DNA from 4 places in the Neobacillus sp. SAB-20_R2A genome. Region 1 is predicted to be linked to each of the others. Evidence: predicted binding sites of a transcription regulator. Region 1 holds the regulator's gene; each other region holds the start of a gene.
The links. The regulator Rex, encoded in region 1, represses fermentation and respiration genes when NADH is low (regulators of the CRP and FNR family bind a similar motif). The targets are predictions, from matches to a motif close to TTGTGAAATATTTCACAA.

Region 1 (3,459 bases):
TCCTGCCTCACCCAGCTGATGGATCAGCATTCTTTTCACAAAGCTTTCCCAAGGTGTCATGTTACTGGAAAAAAGACCTTCTTGGAAAATTTCATTCTCTAATTGATGAACTTCTTGAGGACGAACAATCCGGTCAATCCGATGATTAAAAGCATCAAAGTGAAGCATATAGGGGCGGACTTCCGGTCTGGCAATTCTTTCGGCTAACCGGTTCCATTTTGCAGATACTATTCGTGAAAAGGATAATAGTTTTTCGTGGATTTGGCTGTGCTGAGAACCCGTAAATTTCTTGACCGCTTTTTGTAAAAAAGGTTCATCACGGTACCAATCAAGGTTGTCACGTTTTTCGAGAAATTCATCAAAGCTGTAAGAATTTTTTCCTCCTGCTTCTGTCTCTTGGGAAACAAGCTTCATAAAAACGCCACTCTCCTCATGAATGATAATTCATAATTTTCAATTTAATTTTAAATGTAAGGATATGGAAGCGTCAAATATAAGCAGAAAAACAAAAAAGAGGCTGAATAATTCAGACCTCTTCATTATTGGTGCGCCCTTCTATAACGGTATTGGTTCCACTGAAAATGAATAAAGCATCCGATGCAAAAACCTAGAATGGCCACAAAGGCAGCCACCGCGACAAGAATCGTGACCACATAGCCAACACCATTCCATCCCAGCAGGAATCCTACAAATCCAATTCCCAAACACGATACGGCAATTTTTTGATTAAATTGCTGCTGCTCCCAATCCTCAGGGATATAAGCCTTTGGGTCCTTTCTTAAAAATAGTTTTGCTATTTGCATAATCGGATTAAATCCGAATAAAAGACCAGACATACCGGCAACAAATGGCACTAACAAAAACCATTCCTGTCCGGATAACCATGTTAACACAACACTTAAAACAATTGTCCACTGGTTTATTTTCACGAGCGGACGTGGGATTGAACGAACTGTTTCTGTCATTTTAATCCCAACCTTTCCTATTGGATTACAATAATTACTTGTGTAATCATTTTACCCGCTTCAACTCCCTTTGTATAGTGATCTGTTTAGGAAAAATGTTTCAAAACGAAAAATGGGCCTCTCACCATTTTGGCGAGAAGCCCATTGATTATTTATTCTTCTACTTCGTCGTTTGGATAATGCTTTAAAAAGTAAACAAGTGATTGCAGCTCCACCGCCAGGTCAATATGATGCACGCGAATCGATGAAGGTACATTCAGTCTTGCTGGAGTAAAATTTAAAACCCCTTTTACGTTCGTTTTCACAAGTTTATCTGTGATTTGCTGAGCAACCGGAGCAGGCACCGTCAAAATCGCCACCGAAATATTTTCATCGATCAAATACTGTTCTATATCGTCCATCGAATAAACGGGAACATCGCCTATCGAACCGCCAATTTTTCCGGGGTCCACATCGAAGGCGCAAGCGATTTTTGTATTATTATTTTTTAAAAAATTGTAGTGTAAAAAGGCTGTGCCGAGGTTACCCACCCCGATTAACGCTACCTTTGTTAATTCATCTTGATCAAGAGTTTTTCGGAAAAACGATAACAAATAGGTTACGTTATAGCCGTACCCCTTTTTCCCAAGGGCCCCGAAATAAGAGAAATCCCTGCGAATAGTGGCCGAGTCCACCTTTACTGCTTCACTCAATTCTGCAGATGACACCCTCTGCTTGCCAGAAGAATGAAGGTTTTGTAAAAATCGATAATATAAGGGCAGACGCTTTGCTGTTGCCTGTGGTATTTTCATCGTTTCATTGGACATATTTCTCCCACCCTTCAATTTTAATGGATATATTAGATTTCTCTTCTAAAATCACCGTTTTTGCCGCCGGTTTTTTCCACCAGAAAGGTTGGTCCAATCACCATCCCTTTATCAACTGCCTTACACATATCATAGACGGTCAGGGCACAAACAGAGGCGGCTGTTAGCGCTTCCATCTCAACCCCCGTACTGCCTTTGGTTTTAACTGATGCAGTTATATGCAGTGTATACTGTTCCTGCCCGGCCTGCTCCCACGAAAAACTAATATTGATACCTGTTAATGGAATCGGGTGGCACATTGGAATGATATCCCATGTCTTTTTCGCTGCCATCACTGCAGCAATCTGGGCAACTGCTAAGACATCGCCCTTTTTCATTTCGTGGTTTGTGATTTTTTCATAAATTTCAGTGCTTACTGTTATGCTAGACTGGGCAATTGCCGTACGTGCCGTTTCCGGCTTATCGCTGACATCGACCATCTTGGCCCGGCCTTCTTCATTAAAATGAGTAAATTCAGCCATAAAAAAAATCCTCCTACAAAAAATAATACAATATTTTTATGTCCATGTGTGTGAAACTTTGAACTATCAGTATATTTTTTTATAATACCATTAAAAACTTCACTTCATTGCCGACATTCGGGTAATACGGTAAACTAGTCGTAAGGTAATAGAGGTGAAAAAAATGATTTTATTACAGGTTAACCAACTACAAAAATATTATGGTGCTGAACTTATTTTATCGAATATAAAACTGGAATTACAAACCCGTGACCGTGTTGCCCTTGTTGGACGCAATGGAGCGGGGAAATCAACGTTATTGAAAATCATCGCCGGCGAAATGGGCCATGACGGCGGGGAAATCATCAAACCAAAGGATGTTACCGTTGGTTATTTGGCGCAAAATACGGGTTTGGAGTCCAATTTGTCCATTTGGGAGGAAATGCTGACGGTTTTTGAGAACCTGCAGGCGATGGAAAAATCGCTCCGGAAGCTGGAGAAGCAAATGGCCGATCCTGCTGTTTTCGGGGACCCAGGAAAATACGAGCGGGTATTAAAGGAATATGATGAATTGCAAATAAAGTTTAAAGAGCAAGGCGGCTATCAGTATGAAGCCGATATCCGCTCTGTATTGCATGGGTTAAATTTTTCCGATACTACGTTAATGATTTCAAGTCTAAGCGGCGGACAAAAAACGCGTCTTGCGCTAGGCAAACTATTGCTGACAAGACCTGATATTTTAATTTTGGACGAGCCAACCAACCATTTGGATATCGAAACCCTTTCCTGGCTGGAGCAATATCTGCAGGGCTATGATGGCGCAATTTTAATTGTTTCGCATGACCGCTATTTTTTGGATAAAGTGGTTACAGAGGTGTATGAACTATCACGCCGCCTGATTCAGCGATTCACCGGTAATTATAGCACTTATCTTGAGCAGAAAGCTGCCAATTATGAACGCGACATGAAGCTTTATGAAAAGCAGCAGGAGGAAATTGCCGCGTTAAAGGATTTCATCCAGCGCAACATCGCACGGGCCACTACTACTAAGAGAGCGCAAAGCCGTCGGAAGAAGCTTGAAAAGATGGAAGTCATGGACCGCCCATCAGGGGATGAAAAATCCGCTTCCTTCTCATTTGAAATTGAGCGGCAAAGCGGCAATGATGTACTGACTGTTGATTCTCTTGC
Region 2 (3,459 bases), 2.5 Mb from region 1:
AAAATAGCCGCGCAAGAGAACAGGAAGTAAAAGCCCTTCAGCTTGGAATTGAACTCGGCATGACACTAATTGATACGGCAGAGATGTACGGAAATGGCGGTACCGAGCAAGTTGTTGGAGAAGCGATAAAAGGACTCAGAGATAGAGTGTTTCTGGTCTCCAAGGTCTATCCTCATAACGCCGGAAAAAATAAAATCGCCGAAGCCTGTGAAAACAGTTTAAAACGGCTGCAAACCGATCATCTTGATTTGTACCTTTTACATTGGCGGGGCCAGATTCCACTTGAGGAAACCATCGAAGGGATGGAGAAACTTAAAATAGAAGGAAAAATTCTGCGCTGGGGTGTTTCCAACTTTGACACAGAAGATATGGATGAATTAGTTGCCTCCGCAAACGGGACAAATTGTATCACCAATCAGGTACTATACCACCTAGGCTCACGAGGGATTGAATTTGATTTGCTGCCGTGGCAAAAGCAGCATCAAATGCCCATAATGGCCTATAGCCCAATCGCCCAGGGAGGTTCCTTAAGAAGACAGCTGCTGCGTGATTCTACCATTCTGGATATTGCCCGCAGTCATAATGTGCAGCCCTTGCAGATTGTGCTAGCCTGGTGTATCCGTTCCAATCAGGTGATTGCCATTCCAAAAGCTGTCCAACCGGAACACGTCATGCAAAATGCGGCGGCTGCTTGCATTGAACTAACAACAGAGGAATTAGCTAGACTTGACGAGGTTTTTCCTGCTCCCGCCAGAAAAGTTCCTCTTGATATTATTTAAAAACGTAAAATGCCAGGCCGCTTTCCTTTTTCGGATGCCGACTGGCATTTTTTCTATTATTTATGATGTCTGAACCGTGCCTCTGCCAACACCATCTTTCTACTAAATGGTTTTATATTTAATTTCTCCCTTAGTGTTGACACCATCACGGAGCTGATCAGCCAAAAAAGCAGACCGAGCAGCATGCTTAGCGGCCAATTATGGGTCAGTTTTAAGAACAGCCAGACAGTCGCTGCACAAATAATGCCGCCAATCATGCCATAAACAGAACCGCCTGCAATTTTCGCTGCGTTCTTCGTTCCGGAAGTAACCCCTGCCATTAAAACGGCCGTAATCATCACAGCCGGAAACGCGGCGAATATTCCCCCTAGGATTTCCCATGGTGAAACCACAATTATTAAATAGCTGGCCATAACGGCGGCCCCGCCAAGTAGAAAACGTAAAAGTAAATCTTTTGTCATTGTTAACACCCTTTCCTAATTGACCGTGATGGCAACCACTATGATAGAAACTGCCAGCCAGCAGCCTAACGCCTCGATGAGTCCTTTTTTCCATCCGTGTTTCTTTAATAGAAGTACAGCCATAATGGCCACGAGTATATTAATTCCCATCCCAACCATGGCTCCTTTTGAGAGCATAATGGATTGGGAAACAAGAGCCTCGCCTTTCAAATCCAGCCCCGCTGTAAGTAATGCCGCTAAAAATACGGCTGGAAAAGCAGCGAATATTCCGCCTGCCTTTTCGCCCAATTTCCTCGCCACAATCGTTGAAGCGACAACTGCCAATCCCCCTAAAATAAATCTTATGAGTAACGCACTAACGGAAAGTCCACCCATCCTTATCACCTGTCCATAATATATATATTTGTGAATGTTTTCACATAATAACTCGATATGTTTATTTTACCCCTTTTTATCCTCAGCTCATGTGAACATTTCATTAACATTTTTGAAGCGCTATCAAGTTCTAAATAGGTACCAAAAGCAAAACGACCGAATGCTTGAAAAATTCGGTCGCTCAAAATACGGGGTCTAGTTTACATAATATAGTTAATTATGCTATAGCCATTCATCCGGAACCGAACTATTATCAGCGATTGCAAAGGCTGCTTCTGTTATGGCCGCCGCTAACGTATTGCCCGTTTCGCATGCATCATTAAAACAAGCTTGGCAGGCACCGTCTGTTTGATATGTAAACCCTAACTCTTTCAATCTTTCAACGATTAGCATCGCGTGCTCCAGGTTTTGCTCGGGTTGAAACTCGTCAACAGGTATAAAAATTCCCTTTTCAAAATCATACCAGCGATCCCATCTATTTAACTTCCAGCCTAGTATTCTGCGCGCAATTATTTCAGTTTTGTTCATAGCACATTACTCCCTATCCTCAATAGATTTTCCTATTTTACCATTTTCATATTCAGAAGCCTGTATCAATTTTCACACATACTAAATTTATTTTGACAATTTATTAACTGTCCTCCAGGCCTTAATATACTGCAGGCGAATATACGTATTTATCACTACCCGAGTTACACTCACATACCTTATTTATGAAAAATTTTTTAAATCAACAATATGAACTCAAAAATAAATCAGAATGGAGAAAGGGATGGAGGTATGGAGATGAAAGGTCAGCACCTCATCGTGGATGCCTACGATTGTCGGGCGGAGCTCTTAAATAACCCTGATGAATTAAAAACCTTGATGCTTGATACCCTCCGTGAGCTGGAATTGGAAATTCTGCTGGCTTGCTTCCATTCCTTTTCACCTCAAGGAGTAACGGGAATCATCGCGATTTCGACCTCCCATTTTTCCATTCATACCTGGCCCGAATACGGGTATGCAGCCTTTGATTTATATACCTGCTCCCCTCAGGATACCTGGCCTGTTTTAAAAAAATTCCTTAGAAAAATCGGTGCCGGGCGGGCCACCGCTATTGAAATTGAAAGAGGGATGGAAAGGAAGATTTCTCCTATATATTCAAAAGAGCCACATCCGAGGCTGACAGCCAGCAGGCGCCCGGGAAATGCATGGGACATGAAAATTCTTAAAGAAATCAAGAATGGCGGGCACCATATCCTTTACCAGGGTTCGAGTGAGCGTAATGACATTTTGCTTGTCGAGGCAAAGGACCTGCGATTGTACCTAAATGAAGAATTCCAGTTTTCTTCGCTGGATGAAAGACATTACCACGAGGCATTGGTCCTGCCAGCAATGGAACTCGCAAAATCCAGGAAACGGGTTCTGATTTTAGGCGGCGGGGATGGCCTTGCTGTTAGGGAGGTCATCAAATATCATGATGTCGTTCATATCGACCTTGTTGAAATTGACCCGATGATTATTAAGCTGGCGGCAAATGAACCGGCATTTGTTGATGTGAATGAAGGTTCGTTAAAGGATAACCGCCTGCAGATGCATATTATGGATGCGAAGCAGTACTTACTGGGGGAAATGAAGGGATATGACGTCATCATTATTGATTTTCCAGATCCTGTCGACCCTGAAACCAGCTTATTATACACGAAAGAGTTATATGAGCATGTTGGACGGCACTTAAACCCCGAAGGCATCATCGCTTGTCAGGCCACTTCCCCGGGAGACAATCCACGGGTTTATTGGAGTATCGCCAAAACATTGCAGGCTGCAGGCTTCAAAACGGAGGCCTTTTATTCTGTGGTGCC
Region 3 (3,459 bases), 390 kb from region 1:
TAAATCCTATTTTTTATAAGAAATAACGGGAAGGGAGGAATCAGCTTGGAACTAGTGAACACCAAACAAGTACAGGAAGCCATTAATAGCTTCGTAAATAAAGAAGTATATATTCACCTTGAAACCACAAACGGTGCCTACGCATCACATCGCGATCAATCATTCTTTTCGGCAGGCGCTTATATCCGAAACGCCAAAGTCCAATATGAAATAGGGAAAATCACCGGAAAAGGTCCTTACCGGGTGGGCTTAAAAATAAACCTTGGCTGGATTTACGCTGAGGGCATCACTCATTTTGAAATCGATGAACTGGGACGGTTGCTGCTTGCCGGCCATGACAATGAAGGGAAACTAGCCGTCGCATTGGAAATCAGCCCGATTCCCTTTGAATAGTGGTTTCATGCGTCAGTCCTGAAAGGAGAATGTAAAATGGAAAAAGAACGCCATGTCCTAGTTGTCTTTCCACATCCGGATGATGAGGCATTTGGAGTATCCGGGACAATAGCCACCCATATCAAAAATGGCACCCCTGTTACTTACGCCTGCTTAACCCTTGGGGAAATGGGCCGCAATATGGGGAATCCACCATTTACCAATCGGGAAAATCTCCCGAAAATCAGAAAAGCGGAACTAAAGGAAGCTGCCCGTGCTTTAGGCATCCAAGATTTACGCATGCTCGGCTACCGCGATAAAACTGTAGAATTTGAGGATGAAGAAAAGCTGGCCGACGTTATGTCCGCCTTGATTGATGAACTGAATCCTTCTTTGGTTATCACCTTTTATCCCGGCTATGCTGTGCATCCCGACCATGACGCCACCGGCGCGGCCGTCGTCCGCGCTGTCGAAAGGCTTCCTGAAGCCGCACGGCCAACCTTACACTGCGTTGCCTTCTCGAACGATTGTATTGAAAAACTTGGTGAAGCTGACATCATTAATAATATCAGCCCTGTCGCCGAAATAAAGCTTGCCGCCATCAAGGCACACCGCTCGCAAACGGAGCAAATGTTTGCCGACGTGTCCGAAAAACTAAAAAACCAAGACCCACAAATTATGGTCTGGATCAACAACGAGCGCTTTTGGACGTACAAATTTGATTAAATATATAAAGGGACCCGTCATCTCCACTTTTAGAATGGTGACAGGTCCCTTTCCTTTTAATATTCTTTATGGAGCAGCGTGCAGAATTTGCACCAGTCAAGGATGATGATTTTCCGCGATTTCAAATCAATCATTTCCTCTTTTTTAAGTTTGGAGAAGACACGGCTGATGCTTTCACGCGAGGTGCCGACGACGGTGGCAAATTCCTGTACGGTTAATGGTATTTCAACTTCCCAGCGTTTGAAGTCTGGGTTAAACTTCCGTCCGAGCCGCTCCAGCATCTTTACCGTTTTTGCATAAACATCGAGCAAAACCACATCCCTTAACTGTGAGGTCATTTCTCTTAAAGCATCGCTCATATAGCGGATCATTTGCATAGAAAGCTCCGGATATTGGTAAAGATCCTGCTCGAGCTCTTGCTTATCCAAAAAGAACAGCCGGCCATCCTCAAGCATCGTTGCTGTCGCCGGGTAACATTCTTCCTTCCGTGTGAATAAACATGCTTCGGCGAAAATGTCCCCTTGCTGCTTCACACAAACGATAATTTCATTCCCGTTCTCATCCTGTTTGGCGAGCTTAACCGACCCGGAATGAATGAAGAAGACCCCTTTTGCCTTCTCATCCTCTTTGATAATCCGCATCCCTTTTTTCACTTCAAGCGTTTGAATCCGCCTTTCAATGATATTTAGCGATTTCGGGGATAAGTCTTTAAAAATCTCAATTTTTCGAAGTAAGCCTTCTTTGTCGACTTCCTGAATCACTGATAAGTTCGGCTCCAGTAATTTTTTGATGCGCTCCAACCTTCCCACCACCTTTACCTAGCTTATTTTCCTCTAATTGTAAGCTATTTCTCACGTTATAGAAGTGAAAAGGGTCACAATACTATAAATCACAAATAACACATGGGAAAAATGTTTTTCACAGAACGTTCATTTTTTTTAAAACGCTTTAGATATATGCTTTTGGGGTCCTTTCACAGAACGTTCAAAAACCCTTCATTTCGTGTGATGAACGTCACAATTTTAGAAAATGCAAACGATTAGGATGAAACTGTTCAATTGACTAAAAGGAGGGGGAACAAATTTGAAAAAAGCTCTTATTAGTTTTGCCATTAGCCTTGTGCTCGGCTTCGGGCTTGGATATCTAGTATTTGATGTCATCATGGGGAACTCCAGTGACTCAGGAAAGGCACCGCAGACCGCCCAGGCTGTTTCGAAGGAAAAAGCAGCGGATGATTCCAGCAAACCTAAGGAAACAGCCGCAACTTCCAGTGCGAATGACGATAACATCCTTAATAAAAAGGGTTGCCTTGGCTGCCATAGCGTGGAAGCGCTCAACATAAAAGGCGGTGCAGTCGGACCGGATCTTTCCCAAGCCTTTGTAAACGTTGAAGGCAAGCACGGCAAACCAATTGAGGAATTCTTAAAACAGCCTACATCCGCTGTTATGTCAGGTGTTATCGGCAAAAATCCATTAACCGAAGAAGAAGAAAAGCAAGTACTAGACCTGCTCAAGCAGGCATCTGAAAAATAAGGTGGTGTTAACCGAATGAAAAAATGGGTTCCAATCGCATCCGGCCTGCTAGCCGGGTTTGCTGCAGCAACACTGTCGTTCGCTGATTTTTCGTCGAACAACACGAAGACTGAGGCCGCAAACGCCAGCAACAAGAGCAATGCCGAAAAGGTTTATGTACCATTTGGCAAAAAAGATGATTACTATTTATTCGCATCCGGCGGCCACTCCGGGCAAATGTTTATCTACGGTGTGCCTTCGATGCGCAAAATCAGAACAATTCCGGTCTTTTCTCCGGATTCCGCTACTGGCTATGGCTTTGATGAGCATTCCAAGAAAATGATGGGTGACTATACTTGGGGTGACCTTCACCACCCTGCTTTCTCGGAAACAAACGGCGACTATGACGGCAAATGGATGTTTGCCACTGATGTCGGCAACAGCCGTGCTGCAGTCGTTGATTTAAAAACCTTTACAACAAAAGACATCCTTAATGTTCCAAACACAGCCGGCCCGCACTGTGCCGCGTTTGTAACTGAGAATACCGAGTACATGTTCCTGCCTACACGTTTCGCCGTGCCGCTTGGACAACAATATGAATCTCTCGATGATTACAGCCAGAAATACCGCGGTGTGATGTCAGCCGTAACCTTTGACGAAAAGAATGTAAAGCTTAATATCGCTTATCAGGTGGCCCTTCCACCTTGGTCCTATGACCTTTCCGATGCTGGGAAAAAGAGTTCAAAAGACTGGGCTGTGATGACAACCTACAATACGGAAGAAGCAACAACTACAATGGAGGTCAATGCCTCACAGGCTGACCGTGACTACATCGTTCTGTTCAACTGG
Region 4 (3,459 bases), 2.0 Mb from region 1:
CACAATATTCCTTAACGAATAAAGAAGTACTGCACAGGCAAACATCCCGTAAACACCCATCATCGAAGCATGTCCATGGGTTGGTGTTAAGAATTGTCCATGTTCGAAATAGGCTACCGCTGGCAGATTAATTAAGAAACCAAGTACCCCGGCACCGACAAGGTTCCAAATCGCAACAGAAATCAAGAACCAGAACGTACCTTTGTAAGGGAAGTCGACACCGCCGTCACGCATCATTTTGTACTGTTCATAAGCTTCAAGAATTAACAATGTCAATGGAATAACTTCCAATGCAGAGAAGACTGCGCCTAGACCAATCCATACTTCAGCTGAACCATTATAGTAATAATGGTGTCCGATACCGATTACGCCGCTGCCAAGAAGCAGGGTTAATTGGAAATATAATTGTCTTACCGTTGATTTCTTGGTTACGAGACCTAATTGAACTAATAAGAAACCAATAACAACGACTGCAAAAACTTCAAAAATACCTTCTACCCATAGATGGATAATCCACCAGCGCCAATAGTCGGCAAATGTAAAGCTTGTACCTGGGTTGATAAATAAGGCAAAGATATAAAAAGCCGGTACCGCAATCGCAGAGTAGAATAGTAAGTGTATCAATCCGCCTTTGTCAGACTCTTTCTTAAGCCCTGCTTTAATACCGCGGAATACGATAAACAGCCAGATTAGCATTCCTGCTATTAAGATAAGCTGCCAAACTCGTCCAAGCTCAATATATTCCCAACCAGTATGGCCAAACAAGAACCAGGCATTTCCCAATTTTCCATTGGCACCAAGCCACTCGCCAACCATACTTCCGCCAACAAGAACCACTAATGCCCAGAATAAAATATCAACTAAAAGACCTTGTTTCTTTGGTTCATAACCGCCAACTAACGGGGCAACATAGATTCCCATACCCAGCCATGCGGTGGCAATCCAGAAAATCGCCAGCTGCAAGTGATAGCCTTTGGAAATATTAAATGGAAGAATATCATGGATCCACTTAATTCCAAAAAAGCTGTCTGGCTCGATATAATAGTGGGCTAACAGAGCCCCAAACATACATTGAACAAAGAATAATACCGATACAACCGTAAAATACTTACCTGTTTTCACCTGTGAACTTGTTACAGGCATCTTGCGCAAATCAATACGAGGGAAGTTTCCTTCTTTATATGCTTCCTGCATACCAAATTGATAACGATAGAATAGATATAAGATGACCCCTACCATTAAAATTAGGATTGTAACACTAGCACCGCTCCACCAAATAGCGGAAAAGGATAGATGGTTACCGGCGTCTTCAAAATATGGCCAGTTATTCGTGTAAGTGATTTTGTCTCCAGGGCGAACCGTACTTGAAAGCCAAGATGTCCAGAAGAAGAAATCAGAGATTTGTTTGATTTGGTCACCTTTGTCAACATAGGCACGGTCTGTTGATGGTATATCAGAATCTTTGATTAGATTAGCTTTTAAACCCCAGCCGTCGCCTTTTGTAAAAATATCCTTATAGTAAGCCCTAACTTTTTCAAGGCCATTTACTTGTGCGTCTGTCAGCTTTAATGTATCTTTACTCGCATCATAGCGATTTTTGCGCATTTCTTTAATAACTTGGTTTTTGATAATCTGCTTTTCATCTTCAGTTAATGAAGCAAATTTTTTATCATATTGCTGTTCCGCTTTAAAAGCCTGCATTCCTTCTGTATAGATTTTTAAAGACTCTGCTGTATAATCCGGACCCATATAGGAACCATGTCCTAAAACGGTACCGTAGTCCATTAAACCATACTTTTGCCAGACAGCTTGTCCGCCCATAATGGATTTTTTCGTTAATATAACTTCACCTTTCGAATTGGTTACTTCCAATGGTCTTGGCGCCTGCTCTTTAAAGATCCAATAGCCGCCGCCAAGCAGAACGGTAAAGCTGATTAAGATGGTAATAATTAAAATGGATTTTAAAAGTGCGTTTTTATTTTCTTTTACCACGCTCTTCGGCTGTGTCCCCCGCTGTATTTCCATTTCCTTCATCCCTTTCTGGTTATCAATCCGAGAAGATTGTAGTCCTAAAAAAAAGGCAAAATAGTGACTTTTATCACACATATTATTTTTTGTATACTTTTTCACAAATTTGTCACATTGAGAACTATTTTCATTAAAATCCATTGAGCTATGACGCTCATCACATATCTTAGGGGATTACACTGCTACAATGTTATTAAACAAACGATTAAAGAGGTGTTGATTTTATGGGACAAAGAATAATTGAACTAGATGTGCGTGAGGATATAAAGAATAAACTCGAACCATTTCAAAAGATTATGGAGGCAGTAAAAGAATTAAATAATGATGGAGATGTGTTCATTCTTCATGCACCGTTTAAGCCGGTGCCACTATTTACTGTCTTAAAGGCAAAGGGCTTTACCCATGAAGAAGAAGAATTAGAGAAAAAGCATTGGAAAGTAGTTTTCACAAAGAAAAGCTAAAAGTGATTTGGAGTGTGATTTGTAATGATTTTGGATAATCGCGGCCTCGAACCTCCGCAGCCGATGATGCGAACCTTAGCCGCTTTAGAAGAGTTAGGCGAAGGGAAAGTTTTAACGATCATTAATGATAGAAGACCGATGTTTCTATATGAACAGCTTGAAGAATTAGGATATCAACAAAAAACAGAACAACAACCAGACGGAAGTTTTAAAATAGAAATCTTCCGCTAGGAAGGTGAGTCATATGCTTCCTCAGAATTTAGGAACTGAAACAAATATTAAACTACCTTTTTCATTTATACTTTTTAGTTTAATTGCCCTTATCGCCTCACAGATTCTGCTGTTGGCAAATGGGCATATGATGACGGATGGAACTTTCCGCATACCTGCTATTTGGTCGGCAGCCCACCTCTTAATCCTGGGCTGGGCTTTAATGGTGGCGATGGGTGCGATGTATCAGCTTGTTCCAGTTGCGTTTTTGACGAAAATTTGGAATGAGAAATTTGGATTTGTCCAATTTTTCATAACCGCAGCAGGGATTACCTCTTTTGCGGCGATGCTTTATTTAGCACCACAAAGTGCCGCCATTCCCGGTGTCATAACCCTTATTGGAATCTTTATGTTCTTATTTCAGATGGTAATGACGTTAAGAACACAGGCAAACCCTAATATTCTTACTGCCTTTGTTGGAACGGCTTTAATTTGCTTATTTATGACGATATTTTTGGGAATAACGATGATTTACAGTATGAAAACGGGATTTCTCGGCGAACATTACCAAGCTATCTTTAAAAGCCATCTATTATTGGGGTTATCCGGTTGGTTTACACTATTAATCTTTGGCTTTTCTTATAAGATGGTGCCAATGTTTTCCTTGGCTCACGGTTTTCCGATGATGCAGGCACGATATGTGTACGGACTCTATGTTTCCGGGCTTGTCTTGACAATCATTTCTTTCTTTAGCAATAGC

Region 2: V5M37_RS18045 (DUF3147 family protein) is a predicted target of Rex. The motif match lies at 1,644-1,661, and genes of this name have one in related genera.
Region 3: V5M37_RS28290 (cytochrome C) is a predicted target of Rex. The motif match lies at 1,961-1,978, and genes of this name have one in related genera.
Region 4: V5M37_RS20345 (nitric-oxide reductase large subunit) is a predicted target of Rex. The motif match lies at 2,115-2,132, and genes of this name have one in related genera.

Annotation. Positions count from the first base shown of each region.
Region 1 covers NZ_CP145895.1:252,004-255,462, reverse strand. The annotation lists gene V5M37_RS01415 (acyl-CoA dehydrogenase family protein) at 1-414, opposite strand, end outside; gene V5M37_RS01410 (DUF4395 domain-containing protein) at 540-965, opposite strand; gene V5M37_RS01405 (redox-sensing transcriptional repressor Rex) at 1,118-1,771, opposite strand; gene moaC (cyclic pyranopterin monophosphate synthase MoaC) at 1,804-2,292, opposite strand; gene V5M37_RS01395 (ABC-F family ATP-binding cassette domain-containing protein) at 2,456-3,459, shown strand, end outside.
Region 2 covers NZ_CP145895.1:3,725,472-3,728,930, forward strand. The annotation lists gene V5M37_RS18035 (aldo/keto reductase) at 1-779, shown strand, start outside; gene V5M37_RS18040 (DUF3147 family protein) at 836-1,240, opposite strand; gene V5M37_RS18045 (DUF3147 family protein) at 1,256-1,615, opposite strand; gene V5M37_RS18050 (BC1872 family protein) at 1,838-2,143, opposite strand; gene speD (adenosylmethionine decarboxylase) at 2,402-3,459, shown strand, end outside.
Region 3 covers NZ_CP145895.1:5,791,140-5,794,598, forward strand. The annotation lists gene V5M37_RS28275 (YojF family protein) at 46-393, shown strand; gene bshB2 (bacillithiol biosynthesis deacetylase BshB2) at 430-1,098, shown strand; gene V5M37_RS28285 (Crp/Fnr family transcriptional regulator) at 1,155-1,898, opposite strand; gene V5M37_RS28290 (cytochrome C) at 2,182-2,631, shown strand; gene nosZ (Sec-dependent nitrous-oxide reductase) at 2,647-3,459, shown strand, end outside.
Region 4 covers NZ_CP145895.1:4,178,542-4,182,000, forward strand. The annotation lists gene V5M37_RS20345 (nitric-oxide reductase large subunit) at 1-2,025, opposite strand, end outside; gene V5M37_RS20350 (DUF2249 domain-containing protein) at 2,253-2,489, shown strand; gene V5M37_RS20355 (DUF2249 domain-containing protein) at 2,514-2,720, shown strand; gene V5M37_RS20360 (hypothetical protein) at 2,734-3,459, shown strand, end outside.